Regions from separate parts of the Enterobacter cloacae complex sp. 385G4 genome, predicted to be linked through region 2. Evidence: predicted binding sites of a transcription regulator. Region 2 holds the regulator's gene; the other holds the start of a gene.
What was found. The regulator Fur, encoded in region 2, represses iron uptake genes when iron is present. The targets are predictions, from matches to a motif close to ATAATAATGAGAACNACTATCAA.
Positions count from the first base shown of each region.

Region 1: a site for Fur is predicted at 2,669-2,691, ahead of exbB (tol-pal system-associated acyl-CoA thioesterase). Genes of this name have one in related genera too.

Region 1 covers NZ_JBXWDD010000004.1:46,038-53,508, forward strand. Annotated here, with positions in the region: gene AC2FAJ_RS13025 (ESA_00282 family adhesion-associated protein) at 1-444, opposite strand, end outside; gene AC2FAJ_RS13030 (hypothetical protein) at 548-952, shown strand; gene AC2FAJ_RS13035 (hypothetical protein) at 954-1,403, shown strand; gene exbD (TonB system transport protein ExbD) at 1,446-1,871, opposite strand; gene exbB (tol-pal system-associated acyl-CoA thioesterase) at 1,876-2,607, opposite strand; gene metC (cystathionine beta-lyase) at 2,859-4,046, shown strand; gene yghB (DedA family general envelope maintenance protein YghB) at 4,190-4,849, shown strand; gene AC2FAJ_RS13060 (AraC family transcriptional regulator) at 4,895-5,794, opposite strand; gene yqhD (alcohol dehydrogenase) at 5,990-7,153, shown strand; gene dkgA (2,5-didehydrogluconate reductase DkgA) at 7,259-7,471, shown strand, end outside.
Region 2 covers NZ_JBXWDD010000002.1:153,534-161,004, reverse strand. Annotated here, with positions in the region: gene seqA (replication initiation negative regulator SeqA) at 1-309, opposite strand, end outside; gene ybfF (esterase) at 493-1,266, shown strand; gene ybfE (LexA regulated protein) at 1,395-1,682, shown strand; gene fldA (flavodoxin FldA) at 1,838-2,368, shown strand; gene fur (ferric iron uptake transcriptional regulator) at 2,657-3,103, shown strand; gene chiQ (ChiQ/YbfN family lipoprotein) at 3,196-3,522, opposite strand; gene chiP (chitoporin ChiP) at 3,570-4,967, opposite strand; gene glnS (glutamine--tRNA ligase) at 5,415-7,082, opposite strand; gene nagE (PTS N-acetyl glucosamine transporter subunit IIABC) at 7,262-7,471, opposite strand, start outside.

The sequences.
Region 1 (7,471 bases), on a different contig from region 2:
CTCCGGGTAGGCTTCCAGGCTAAACTCGCGAAAACACTGGCGAAGGTTTAATACGTCCAGGTCTGAATACGAGACCTTCTCACCGTTAAGACAGCGCTTTTTGATGTTGTCGTAATATTTATAAACCGCTGAATTCAGATCGCTACAGCGACGCTGGGCCTCAAACAGACCGGGCGTGTCATTAATTTCCGACATTTTCATGCGCTTAATTGTCGCGTGTAAGAAGTCGATATATTCATGATTCACCCGCCAGTACCAGACAGGCGTAACGGAGTTCATTAAAACAGAGAAATGATCTTCTCCTTCCTCTTTTGTCATTAGTTCAGGTTGTGGCGGTTCACTGGTGTCTTTCGACACTTTCGTTTTATTGAACTCCTGCATCAATAAAAGCACACCAGCGGTCAGTAATAGTAATGTGATGACCGTAAAAAAGATGCTGTTCATGGGTTGGCTCCATTTTTTTTGATTTTAAAATTGCCTCATGATATTGTCAACGAATCTCACGCCTTTACCAACCTCACCCTGTTGAAATTAAAGGAAATTAAAAATGCTGCCCGACTATCTCGTCCCGGCTAAGTACCACATTACGCCTGTGGAACAGCAACCGACGGAAGAAGAAAAAAAGGCCAGTTTCACTCAGGGGAAAAGAAAGCTCTCTGATTTCGAGCCTGATATATTAATTGGCGTTTCTCACACTGGCAAATCCCGTAATATGCTGCTGGAAGAGCACGATCGCCATATAAAAGACCGCTTATTTCGCGCTATAAAAATTGAAGCCTTCGTCCACCTGCTGAATGACCTGCAGGCAGAAGGCGAAATAGATGCCCAGAAACTAAGTCAAATAATGACTGAAAAAACGAAGGAAATAAATGAGGCCGGCAATGAAATTTGGCTTAATCTAATTACGCGAGAAAAAAACAACCCTATTTTTTATACCCTGGGGGAAGATTAACGTGAAAGAAGTTAAAGACAATAACGTTTATGTGACTTTAGATGATAAAAAAAGTGATGAATTTATCTTAAAGCAAAATATCGAGGCACTAAGAAATGCAAAAAATGCCGAGATGACGCGTATTACACAAGACCTGGTATCGATCCCGGCAACGCTGGTGCGTCTGAAATGGCAGAATCGCCGCGAGATTTATCCGTTACAGGTCAAAGAAGAAATTTACGGCGCCGTGATGAACGCCATCATCGAACAGCTTCCAGAACTGAAAGAGAAACTTCTGGGACGTCTTGAGGCCAACTACCAGTATCTGCTTGCCAGAGAAGTCGCCACCCTGCGCCTGACGCGCAAACTGTCAGCCGGCGAGTACCGTACGTCAAATGTCACCTGCGTTGCGCTCGATGAGGACGCGCTGACACCCCCCTCTACCGCACCGACGGACAACAAAAACGCATAAACCAACAGGCATAAAAAAAGCCGGCTTTCGCCAGCTTCTTTATCACTTCGAGGCCGCTTTCTCTTCCCCGACCAGCCCAATCTTCAGATAACCCGCCTGATGCAGCGTGTCCATTACCTTCATCATGGTTTCGTAGTCGACGGTTTTGTCCGCCCGGAAGAAGACGGTGGTATCCTTCTTGCCGCCGGTCAGCTGGTCCAGCGCCGGAATAACGGAGGCATCCGTCACAGGGTCGTTCCCCAGGAACATGGATTTATCCGCTTTCACCGACAAATAAATTGGCTTTTCCGGACGCGGCTGCGGCTGGCTGGAGGAGGCAGGCAGATTCACCTTCACGTCGACCGTCGCCAGGGGTGCTGCCACCATGAAGATAATCAGCAGCACCAGCATGACGTCGATAAACGGCGTCACGTTGATTTCGTGCATTTCGCCGTTATCGTCCAGATTTTCGTTTAGACGCATTGCCATACAATCAACCTACGCGCAGTTTAGACGCCGCATGCACCGGCTTCACGGCGCTGGCGTTCAGGTCGAGATCGCGGCTTTGCAGCAGCAGAACCTGAGCGGCAACGTCGCCGAGCGTGGCTTTGTAGTTGCCGATCATACGCGCGAAAATGTTGTAGATAACCACCGCCGGAATTGCTGCAACCAGACCGATTGCCGTCGCCAGCAGCGCTTCCGCGATCCCCGGGGCAACTACCGCCAGGTTGGTGGTTTGGGTCTGAGCAATACCGATAAAGCTGTTCATGATGCCCCAGACCGTACCGAAAAGACCGATGAACGGTGAAATCGCGCCGATGGTCGCCAGATACCCATTGCCGCGTCCCATGTGTCGGCCAACGGCCGCAACGCGACGCTCCAGACGGAAACCGGTACGCTCTTTAATGCCTTCGTTATCTTCACTGCCGGCGGAGAGTTCCAGCTCGTTCTGAGCTTCATTCACTAACAGGGTGGTCAGGCTTTTCGGGTGGAAGGATGAGGTCATCTCAGAAGCCTGATCCAGAGAGCGGGCTTCTGCCAGCTGCTGCTGTTCCCGTTTGAGGCGACGCTTCTGCGAAAGCAGCTCGGCGCTTTTGCTGAAGAAGATAGCCCAGGTGACAACGGACGCCAGAATCAGGCCGATCATCACAATCTTAACCACGATGTCAGCATGATGATACATGCCCCAAACGGAGAGATCCGTCTGCATCAAATTATTACCCACTCTGTATCTCCAGGACGCAAATCACAAAATCTGAACGTAATAATATCAAAAAGCCGTCGAATTGATAGTCGTTCTCATTAGTATTTACATGGTGCCGTAATTTTCGCTCAGTTTCCTTGCGCTTACGCAGTAAAAATTTCTTATGCGCTTTTTTGCTAATATTTTCTGCTTATTCGATAAGCATGCGGGTGCAGTTTTTTACAATCGTGGTAGTCTGGACGTCCAGACGTATAAAAACAGGGTTAGCGAACATGACCAAGAAGCATCTTGATACCACGCTGGTGCAGGCGGGACGCAGCAAGAAATACACTCAGGGATCGGTCAACAGCGTGATTCAACGCGCCTCCTCGCTGGTGTTTGATACCGTTGAGGAGAAAAAAATCGCCACGCGTAACCGCGCGAAAGGTGGGCTGTTCTACGGTCGCCGCGGCACGCTAACCCATTTTTCGCTGCAGGAAGCGATGTGCGAGCTGGAGGGGGGCGCGGGCTGCGCGCTGTTCCCGTGCGGTGCGGCGGCGGTCGCCAACACCATTCTGGCGTTTGTGGAACAGGGCGACCATATCCTGATGACCAACACCGCCTATGAACCCAGCCAGGATTTCTGCACCAAAATTCTCAGCAAGCTCGGCGTGACCACCAGCTGGTTTGACCCGCTGATTGGTGAAGGCATTGCTGAACTTATCCAGCCGAACACGCGCATTGTGTTCCTGGAATCTCCCGGCTCCATCACCATGGAAGTGCACGACGTTCCGGCTATCGTGAAGGCCGTGCGCAGCAAAGCGCCAGAGGCGATTATCATGATCGACAACACCTGGGCGGCAGGCGTGCTGTTTAAGGCGCTGGAATTCGATATTGATATCTCGATTCAGGCGGCAACGAAATACCTGATTGGACACTCTGACGGGATGATTGGCACCGCGGTTTCCAACGCGCGCTGCTGGGACCAGCTGCGGGAAAATGCCTACCTGATGGGCCAGATGGTGGATGCAGACACGGCATACATGACCAGCCGGGGCATTCGTACGCTCGGCGTGCGTCTGCGTCAGCATCATGAAAGTAGCCTGAAAATCGCTGAATGGCTGGCGCAGCATCCGCAGGTTGAGCGCGTGAACCATCCGGCGCTGCCGGGTAGTAAAGGCCATGAGTTCTGGCAACGTGACTTTACGGGCAGCAGCGGGCTGTTCTCGTTTGTCCTTAAAAAACGGCTAAGTAATGACGAGCTGGCAAGCTATCTGGATAATTTTACCCTCTTCAGCATGGCCTACTCCTGGGGCGGTTTTGAATCTCTGATCCTGCCGAATCAGCCGGAGCAGATCGCGGCCCTGCGCCCCGGCGGAGAAGTGGACTTCAGCGGCACCCTCATTAGATTGCATATCGGTTTAGAAAATGTGGACGATTTAATTGCGGATTTATCTGCAGGCTTTGAACGTATCGTGTAGAGTGCGGGCTGAAAATGTACTCCCCGGACTCTTTTGTGAACACTGCAAGCAGAAAAGTCTGCATGAGTTGCGCCTGCGATCAATCCCGACAGGTGAAATTGGGAGTACAATAGCGTTATCTCTGCTGTTCCACAGGAAAGTCCATGGCTGTTATTCAAGATATTATCGCGGCGCTCTGGCAACATGATTTTGCCGCCCTGGCGGATCCCCACGTTGTAGGCGTCGTCTATTTCGTGATGTTCGCGACGCTGTTTCTGGAAAATGGATTACTGCCAGCCTCGTTTTTACCCGGTGACAGTTTGCTTTTGCTTGCCGGGGCGTTGATCGGCAAAGGCGTCATGGACTTTACGCCAACGATGGTAATCCTTACCTCCGCCGCGAGCCTGGGCTGCTGGCTGAGCTATCTGCAGGGCCGCTGGCTGGGGAACACGCGCGTGGTGAAGGGCTGGCTGGCGCAGTTACCGCATAAATATCACCAGCGTGCGACCTGTATGTTTGACCGCCACGGCCTGCTGGCGCTGCTCGCCGGGCGTTTCCTGGCGTTTGTTCGCACCCTTCTGCCCACCATGGCGGGTATTTCCGGGCTGTCTAACCGCCGCTTCCAGTTCTTCAACTGGCTGAGCGCCCTGCTGTGGGTTGGCGTGGTCACCACCCTCGGCTACGCGCTGAACATGATCCCCTTTGTGAAGCACCATGAAGATCAGGTGATGACCTTCCTGATGATCCTGCCGATATTCCTGCTGGTTGCTGGGCTGGTGGGTACCATTGCGGTGGTGATTAAGAAAAAGTATTGCAGTGCATAAACAAAAGCCGGGTGGCGCTACCGCTTTCCCGGCCTACGTTTCCCCTCAGGCGCCCTGCATCGTTCTTATACGTGACGCATCCTCTCCCGGCGTGACGCCGAAATAGCGCTTAAACTCCCGACTGAACTGCGAGGCACTTTCATAGCCGACGCGCATGGCCGCCGCGCTGGCCTTCATGCCGTCGTGGATCATCAACATCCGTGCCTTGTGCAAACGGTAGGTTTTGAGGTACTGCAGCGGCGAGGTGCTGGTCACCGACTTAAAGTTGTGGTGAAACGCCGAAACGCTCATGTTCGCTTCCGCCGCCAGCTGGTCAACGCTGAGGTTCTCCGTGTACTGGCTTTCAATACGCTTGAGCACGCGGCTGATCAGGCTGAAGTGGGTCTGTCGGCTCACCAGCGCGAGTAACGCCCCGCCGCCCGGCCCCAGCAGCACGTGATAAAGAATTTCGCGGATAATCTGCTTGCCGAGAATACGCGCGTCCAGCGGCCTTTCCATGACGTCCAGCAGGCGCTCAATGGCGCAGAGGATCTCTTCCGACAGCGTCGCCGAGTTAATCCCGCTGGAGGCCATCGACGGCTGGAAAAGCTCGTCTTCGCCAATCTCCATCAGCAGCTCCTGCAGTTGAAGAATATCGACGTTGACGCGAATACCCGCCAGCGGGACCGCTTCTGTCGCGAAGGTTTCACATTCGAAGGGTAAAGGTACCGTCAGGAGCAGATATTCATTGGTGTCGTAGCGGAACACCCGCTCGTTGATATAGCCAATCTTATGGCCTGAAAAGAGAAAAACGATGCCCGGCTGGTACATCACCGGCGTGCGCGTCCCGGGCTGCGTGCCGTAGAGCAGGCGAATGTCCGGCAGCAGGCCGCCAATATTATTTTCTTTATTTATCAGCACTTTAATCTGTGAGGTAAGCTGAAGGCAGATCGCTTCACGGTTCATTTTACGTTACTCCGGGTACGGTTTCCGACCCTCACAGTCTGCGCATTTTTACGAAGTTTCTCCAGCGCTCTGTAGAAATGGGCAAGACATCGGCAGGAATGTGCATTGAGAGCCTGGCCCCGGACGGCCACAATGAGCAGCATCAGGTAGCCATCAGCGCCACCACGGTTTTTCACCCACTAAAGGGAACGAGCAATGAACAACTTTAATCTTCACACCCCAACCCGCATTCTGTTTGGTAAAGACGCTATCGCCGACCTGCGCGCGCAGATTCCTGCTGACGCCCGCGTGCTGATCACCTACGGTGGCGGCAGCGTGAAAAAAACCGGCGTGCTGGATCAAGTTTACAGCGCTCTGGACGGACTGGACGTGCGTGAGTTCGGCGGCATTGAGCCAAACCCGTCTTACGAAACGCTGATGAACGCGGTGAAAATCGCCCGCGAAGAAAACATCACCTTCCTGCTGGCGGTCGGCGGCGGCTCCGTGCTGGACGGCACTAAATTCATCGCGGCGGCAGCGCACTACGCTAATGGCATCGATCCGTGGCACATCCTGGAAACCCGCGGCAGCGACATTAAAAGCGCTATCCCGATGGGATCCGTATTGACCCTGCCAGCGACGGGTTCTGAATCCAACAAGGGCGCGGTGATCTCCCGCAAAACCACCGGCGACAAGCAGGCCTTTATGAACGAACACGTTCAGCCTGTCTTTGCCATTCTGGATCCGGTTTACACCTACACCCTGCCCGCGCGACAGGTGGCGAACGGCGTGGTCGACGCCTTTGTACACACCGTCGAGCAGTACGTGACCTACCCTGTTAATGCCAAAATTCAGGATCGCTTCGCGGAAGGCATTCTGCTGACGCTGATCGAAGACGGCCCGAAAGCTCTGAAAGAGCCGGAAAACTACGACGTGCGTGCCAACGTCATGTGGGCAGCAACCCAGGCGCTGAACGGCCTGATCGGTGCTGGCGTGCCGCAGGACTGGGCAACCCACATGCTGGGCCACGAGCTGACGGCGATGCACGGTCTGGATCATGCCCAGACGCTGGCGGTCGTTCTGCCTGCCCTGTGGAATGAAAAACGGGATACCAAGCGTGCCAAGCTGCTGCAGTACGCCGAGCGCGTATGGAACATCACCGAGGGTTCTGAAGACGCGCGTATCGATGCCGCCATTGCAGCGACCCGTAACTTCTTTGAAAGCCTGGGCGTACCAACACGTCTGTCCGGCTACGGCCTGGACGGCAGTTCCATCCCAGCCCTGCTGGCAAAACTTGAAGAGCACGGCATGACCCAGTTGGGCGAGCACGGCGACATTACGCTGGACGTCAGCCGTCGAATCTACGAAGCGGCACGCTAAGCGTTTTTGGCATCCTGACTTTCGTTTTTTGACATTTCGTCCAGACTTAATGCACACCCCATCGCCGGAGTCCCCCTCCGGCGATGCGCACCTGAAGGAGGAAAAATGGCAAACCAAACCGTAATCAAGCTGCAGGACGGCAACGTGATGCCCCAACTGGGGCTAGGTGTATGGAAAGCCGGTAACGACGAGGTCGTCTCCGCCATTCATAAAGCACTCGAAGTCGGCTATCGGTCGATTGATACCGCCGCCGCGTACAAAAACGAGGACGGCGTGGGGACCGCGCTGGCCAGCGCCGGCGTCCCTCGCGATGAGCTG
Region 2 (7,471 bases):
ATCCAGGGAGTAAAGTGTAGACAGCACCAGCATAAAACGGTTAACCGCCTTTTTCTGCTCCGCATATTCGTCGGAGAGCAGCAGTTCGCGCATCGCGCGCACTTTATCTTTTACCGGCGTCACGGCAGGTTTTGCTTGTACAGCAACGCTCGGCTGAGACACGACATCTTTGGTAACTGGGGTGGCAGGCTGTGAAGCGGCGGAAATTTTAAGCATGCGCCGTAAAATGTCGGACGCGCTCTCCCCGATATGCCGCGTCTGGCTGGCAATATACTGATAGAGTTCGTCATCAACTTCGATTGTTTTCATCTTAATCCAGTGCGATATCTTATCTGAATACAAGTCATTGGGATTATAAGGTCAAATCCCAACAGCGGATAGCGTCAAACCAGGTTGGCGGCAAAAGTCAGATTAAACTGGAACCTTGCAGCCGGGCGGCAGAATGGTCAACATGATACCCTAACCTGACATACGTAAAAAAAGAACTTTGCCATGAAATTGAATACCCGAGCGCAAACTGCACAATCGCCGAACAATAATTCCCCCATCGTGCTGGTTCATGGACTTTTTGGCAGCCTGGATAACCTGGGCGTGCTGGCCCGCGATTTGGTTACCGATCACGATATTTTGCAGGTCGATATGCGCAACCACGGGCTTTCCGGCCGCTCAGACGAGATGACCTATGCGGCAATGGCGCAGGATCTGCTGGATACGCTGGACGCGCACAACCTGCAGAAGGTGACCCTCATCGGGCATTCAATGGGCGGTAAAGCGGTTATGGCGCTCACCGCGCTGGCGCCAGAGCGAATTTCCGGGCTTGTCGTGATTGACGTTGCGCCTGTGGATTACGACGTTCGCCGTCACGATGAGATTTTCGCGGCGATCAATGCCGTAACCGAAGCTGGCGTTTCCACTCGTCAGCAGGCGGCAGCGGTTATGCGTGAGCATCTTGATGAAGAAGGCGTGGTGCAGTTCCTTTTGAAGTCGTTTGTTGACGGGCAGTGGCGTTTTAACGTGCCGGTGCTGTGGGATCAGTACAACCACATCGTGGGCTGGGAAACCGTTCCCGCCTGGCCACACCCTGCCCTCTTTATTCGCGGCGGTAACTCTCCTTATATTACCGACGCGTACCGCGACACGCTGCTGGCACAATTCCCGCAGGCGCGCGCCCACGTCATTGCCGGTGCCGGACACTGGGTGCATGCGGAAAAACCAGATGCTGTACTGCGCGCCATTCGCCGCTATCTCGCTGATACTGCAAATTGATTAAAAAGAGAGCGACTGGAAGATGACGGGCTTCCAGTCGTTGGCGTGCCGTTTTTGGTGATGTATGATGGCGCGCTTATCGCCCGGGCTTTAGCAGGGCGGCGTGTTTCCCCCGAAGTCTCATAATCATGGCCAAAGAACAAACGGACCGTACGACACTAGATCTGTTCGCGAATGAGCGTCGACCGGGACGACCAAAAACGAATCCGCTTTCGCGCGATGAACAGCTGCGTATCAATAAACGCAATCAGCTTAAACGCGATAAAAATCGTGGGCTTAAGCGTGTCGAACTGAAGCTCAACGCCGACGCGGTCGATGCGCTTAACGAGCTGGCAGAGGCGCGTAATATCAGCCGCAGCGAGCTTATTGAAGAGATGCTCATCGCCCAACTTGAGACGCTGCGCAGCCAGGCATAAGTCTGAAAAACCCCTTTATCGCCCTTTTCATGTAGCACAGAGTGCAGTCCTGCGCGATAGCGGTTTCCGCAGGGTTGCCAGTTCTGCTATTATTGCCCTTATCCGTGGCCGAATTGCGCCACCATACCATTAAGTTTCAAGAGGTTATTTTACTCATGGCAATCATCGGCATTTTCTTCGGCAGTGATACCGGCAATACCGAAAATATCGCAAAAAACATTCAGAAACAGCTCGGTAAAGACGTTGCTGATGTGCATGACATCGCCAAGAGCAGCAAAGAAGATCTCGAGGGCTATGACATTCTGCTGCTGGGTATTCCAACCTGGTACTATGGTGAAGCCCAGTGCGACTGGGACGATTTCTTCCCGACGCTGGAAGAGGTGGACTTCAACGGCAAGCTGGTTGCCCTGTTCGGTTGTGGCGATCAGGAAGATTACGCCGAGTACTTCTGTGATGCGCTGGGGACGATTCGCGACATCATTGAGCCTAATGGCGCGGTTATTGTGGGCCACTGGCCGACTGCCGGTTACCACTTCGAAGCCTCTAAAGGCCTGGCCGATGACGATCATTTTGTCGGACTTGCCATTGACGAAGACCGTCAGCCAGAACTGACCGCAGAGCGTGTAGAGAAGTGGGTTAAGCAGATCCGCGAAGAACTGCATCTGGACGATATTCTCAACGCCTGATTTTTTACGGCGCAACGCGGGTTGCGCCCCTTTTCCAGGTAAAACCGATTAAATTAATTGCTACAAACTTTTAACTTTTTCGCCCATACCTGTACAATGTCTCCCTGGCAAAACGTGGTTTCCATTGAGCAAGTTTGTAGGTGATACCACGTTTTTATAAGCATACTTTGCCTGAGACTTGCAGTTTTCATTTAGGCATGGCAGTTCTATAATGAGACGCATTATCCCAGGTGCATTTTCTGTCACTTCCCAGAGAAGTGAATCGTTTAGCAACAGGACAGATTCCGCATGACTGACAACAATACCGCATTAAAGAAGGCTGGCCTGAAAGTAACGCTTCCTCGGTTAAAAATCCTGGAAGTGCTTCAGGGTCCAGACAATCACCATGTCAGTGCGGAAGACCTTTATAAACGTCTTATCGACATGGGTGAAGAGATTGGACTGGCCACCGTATATCGCGTGCTGAACCAGTTTGATGACGCGGGCATTGTTACCCGTCATAATTTCGAAGGCGGTAAATCTGTATTCGAACTGACCCAGCAGCATCACCACGATCACCTGATCTGCCTCGATTGCGGCAAGGTCATTGAATTTAGCGATGATTCCATCGAAGCGCGTCAGCGTGAAATCGCAGCTCGTCATGGCATTCGCCTGACCAACCACAGCCTGTACCTTTACGGTCACTGCGCTGAAGGGGATTGCCGCGAGAATGAACACGCTCACGACACAAAATAAGTTAGCGTTCATACTCTGAGCCAGCCGTAAGGTTGGCTTTTTTTTGCCAGAAAAAAGCCCGGTAAGCAAAGTGCCACCGGGCGGAGATCAACTCATTTGTTGTTATTGCGTATCTCGTTCCAGATTTTATCGCAACGCTTCGCCACTTCCTGATCGTTACCGGTTTTACGTGCCTGGATGCAGGCCTGATAATCCATCACGCGAACATTCTCCTGCGTCGCGAACGCCTCATGCGCTTTCTCTTTCTTTAACACATTTAGCACGCTCTGGCAGGCTTCAATCTTCTCAGGCGATCCTTCCGCGGTATTAATACAGGCGCTATACGCCTCCTTCAGACGGGCGTCCTCTTTCGGCGCCTGAGTCTGAACACACGCCACCAGCCCTGATGCCATCAGCGCGACGATTACGATTTTTTTCATCATGTGCAGTCTCCAGACCGGCGGGACTCAGCCCGCCGGTGTGCTCATCAGAAGATGGTGAATGGGGCGATAACCATGAATTTGACGTCACGTTCATCCTGGAAGATGTTGCCGTAACCGCCCGCATAGCTTGGGATATCGGAGTGGTTGTCATACTGCGTAAAGTGCAGCTTGAACATCGTGCCTTTCGCGCGGCCATCCTGCAGGGTGTAGATAGCATCCAGGCTGTAGGAGGACTCTTTCAGGCGATAGTTTGGATCGTAGTACGCATCCGGCGTCGCCATGTCTGCTGGTTTTGCATCCCAGGCGTAAGCGTAAGAAGCGCCCACCGCCCAGCCCGGCAGGTTCCAGTTTTTCAGGTCATACATGGCGCCGAAGAAGACCGCTTTCTCGCCGTCGGCGTTGAAGTCTGAGCGGTTATCCCACCAGATATCCAGACGACCGTTGGATGAGGCATAGGTCGGCGTCATACGCTGCAGGAAGTAGCCCTGCTGCCCTTCCGCCTTCACCCACGTGCCTTCCAGACGCAAATCAACCTGACCGACCTTGTAGCCGAAGGTTAACGCCTGCAGCCACGCGGTGCCGTTATAAATGTCATTTACGCTTCCATCGCTGACCTTATCGCGCGTACCGTAGAACTGGTAGCTGGTGCTCAGCGGACTACCGGCGATATCAAATTTGTAGCTGGCTTTAGCAAAATACTGATCGATATAGCCTTCCGCCTGACCAAATGCGGCTTCCAGAACCAGATCGTTTTTGAAATCGTACTTCGCACCCAGCGAGTGGAGGTAATCGACTTTGGTTTTCTTATCGTTCTGGTAGAACTTGTCCATCTCAATGTGCCACGGCGCTTTGTACTCGTTGGTCCACATATAGGAGAAGCTCAACGCACCTGCATCACCATAGTCAAAGTTAGCCCCGGCTTCTGCCCCCTGATAGGTACCAGGCATAAAGCTCCAGTGCGGCGCTAACAGCGTCTGGCCGGTTGGCTGAATATAGCCCCCACGCGCCCATACCGGGCCGTATTTGAATTTCGCTGCGGCCTTATAAAGGCTGATACCGCTTTTATCCCCTGACCAGTCTTCGTCATAGGCTTTATTGCTGGAGGAGAAGGCAATTTCGTTCGGGTGGCCGCTGTCGCCATTTTCAGCCATTTCAATCGCCGTAAACGCGGCAATATCCAGACCGAACATATCGGCGGCGTAGCCTGACTGGAAGTCCAGGTTGGCGTTCCAGGTGGAGTGAGAGAGGTTGGTTTTGTATTTATCTTCTGTGACATCTTTACGGTCACGTTCACGCTGCCAGTAATAAATACCGCCAGTGAGGGTAGAATCTTCGATGAAACCTGCTGCTTTTGCCTCTGGTGTCACCACCAGGCCCGACATTGCTGTCACACCGGCAATAGCCAGCGCCAGCGCACTACGTTTGCCACTGAACGTACGCATAGATTATTCCTCTTTGACGAATTAAAACGCCTTAAACGGCGAAAATATAAAAGACCAAAAGGCCAGGGGTAGTTATAAATACCCTCGAATTAACTACCGTCTTTAGGTTATTTTTCGCGACGCGAATTATCAATGCTTTTCAGTGGGCAAAAGTCAGGATTATGACGAAGTGCACATAATTGGTAGTGCTTTGTAACATTTGGCCGAATGCGAGGTGTGGCGGGAGTAGAGCAGGTAATTTCGGCGTATTAGATCGTAATAAAACCCGTATTTGTCTTAATTCTCTTTTATCTGAAACAGACAAACTTTTTTTAGAAAAATAAGTAGCACCGCATTGACCAAAAATTTTAGCTGGCCTAATTACGGGCCTACTTTAACGATATGATCATTAAATAAAAAAACGCCGCTATAAGCGGCGTTTGTTTCTCATTGACCAGTGCAGCGTTATTATTCGCCGATCTTGGTCCAGGTATCACGCAGACCTACGGTACGGTTAAATACCGGTTTTTCTGCCGTGCTATAACGGCTGTCCAGGCAGAAGTAACCTTCACGCTCGAACTGGAACGCTTTGCCCGCTTCAGCGGCTTTCAGCGATGGCTCCGCATAACCTTGCTTGATCACCAGAGATTCCGGGTTGATGGTCGCCAGGAAGTCTTCAGCCGCACCCGGGTTAGGCACGCTAAACAGACGATCGTACAGACGAATTTCTACCGGCAGCGCGTGGGAAGCGCTCACCCAGTGGATCACGCCTTTCACCTTGCGACCGTCTGCCGGATCTTTGCTCAGCGTCTCAGCATCGTACGAACAGAAGATGGTGGTAATGTTACCTTCAGCATCTTTCTCTACGCGCTCGGCTTTGATGACGTAGGCGTTACGCAGACGAACTTCTTTACCCAACACCAGACGCTTGTACTGCTTATTGGCTTCTTCACGGAAGTCAGCACGGTCGATCCAGATCTCACCGCTGAACGGCACGTCGCGGCTTCCCATTTCCGGTTTATTCGGATGGTTAGGCATAGAGACCAGCTCGCTTCCACCCTGCGGGTAATTTTCAATAACCAGTTTCACCGGATCGATAACAGCCATCGCGCGCGGGGCGTTTTCGTTAAGATCTTCACGAATGCAGGATTCCAGAGACGCCATTTCGATGGTGTTGTCCTGCTTGGTCACGCCGATACGTTTGCAGAACTCACGAATAGAAGCGGCAGTGTAACCACGACGACGCAGGCCGGAGATCGTCGGCATGCGCGGGTCGTCCCAACCTTCAACGTGCTTGTCGGTCACCAGCAGGTTCAGCTTACGCTTGGACATCACGGTGTATTCCAGATTCAGACGAGAGAACTCGTACTGACGCGGATGCACAGGAATGGTGATGTTATCCAGCACCCAGTCGTACAGACGACGGTTATCCTGGAACTCCAGCGTACACAGCGAGTGCGTAATCCCTTCCAGCGCATCGCTGATGCAGTGGGTGAAGTCGTACATCGGGTAGATGCACCACTTGTTGCCGGTCTGGTGGTGTTCTGCGAACTTAATGCGGTACAGCACCGGATCGCGCATCACGATAAACGGCGACGCCATATCGATTTTGGCACGCAGGCACGCTTTACCTTCTTCGAAGCCACCGGCACGCATTTTTTCAAACAGCGCCAGGTTCTCTTCCACGCTGCGATCGCGGAACGGGCTGTTTTTGCCTGGTGCAGTCAGCGTACCGCGATACTCGCGGATTTCGTCCGCAGACAGCTCGTCAACGTATGCCAGACCTTTGTTGATCAGCTCCACCGCGTAGGCATACAGCTGATCAAAATAGTCAGAGGAGTAGCAGATATCGCCAGACCAGTTGAAGCCCAGCCATTGCACGTCGTTTTTAATGGACTCAACGTATTCGATGTCTTCTTTTACTGGGTTGGTGTCATCGAAACGCAGGTTGCACTGCCCCTGGTAGTCTTGCGCAATGCCAAAGTTCAGGCAGATCGATTTCGCGTGACCAATGTGCAGGTAGCCGTTCGGCTCCGGCGGGAAACGCGTATGTACCGTGGTGTGCTTACCACTGGCCAGATCTTCATCGATGATCTGACGAATAAAGTTACTCGGGCGGGCTTCTGCCTCACTCATCGTGGATTCCTCAAAGCGTAAACAACGTATAACGGCGTATGATCTTATAAGCCGGACGTAGTGACAACCCTTAGTTACGGAAAATACGTATCAGATGAAAATAATGGGGGCGTTTGCTGCAAAAAAAAGCGGCGGAGGATATCCCCCGCCGCTTAAGGCATGACTCTACTCAGGAGCGATTACTTGCCTTTAATCTCATACAGCGGTGTCTGACCCGCAACCACCTGACCTTTCGCCTGGAGTACCAGACCGCTAAAGTCGTCGATGTTGCTGCACACGACCGGACTAATCATCGAGCGCGCGTTGGCGTTCAGGAAGTCCAGATCCATTTCCAGAATCGGCTGACCTGCCACCACTTCAGCCCCCTCTTCCACCAGGCGAGTAAAGCC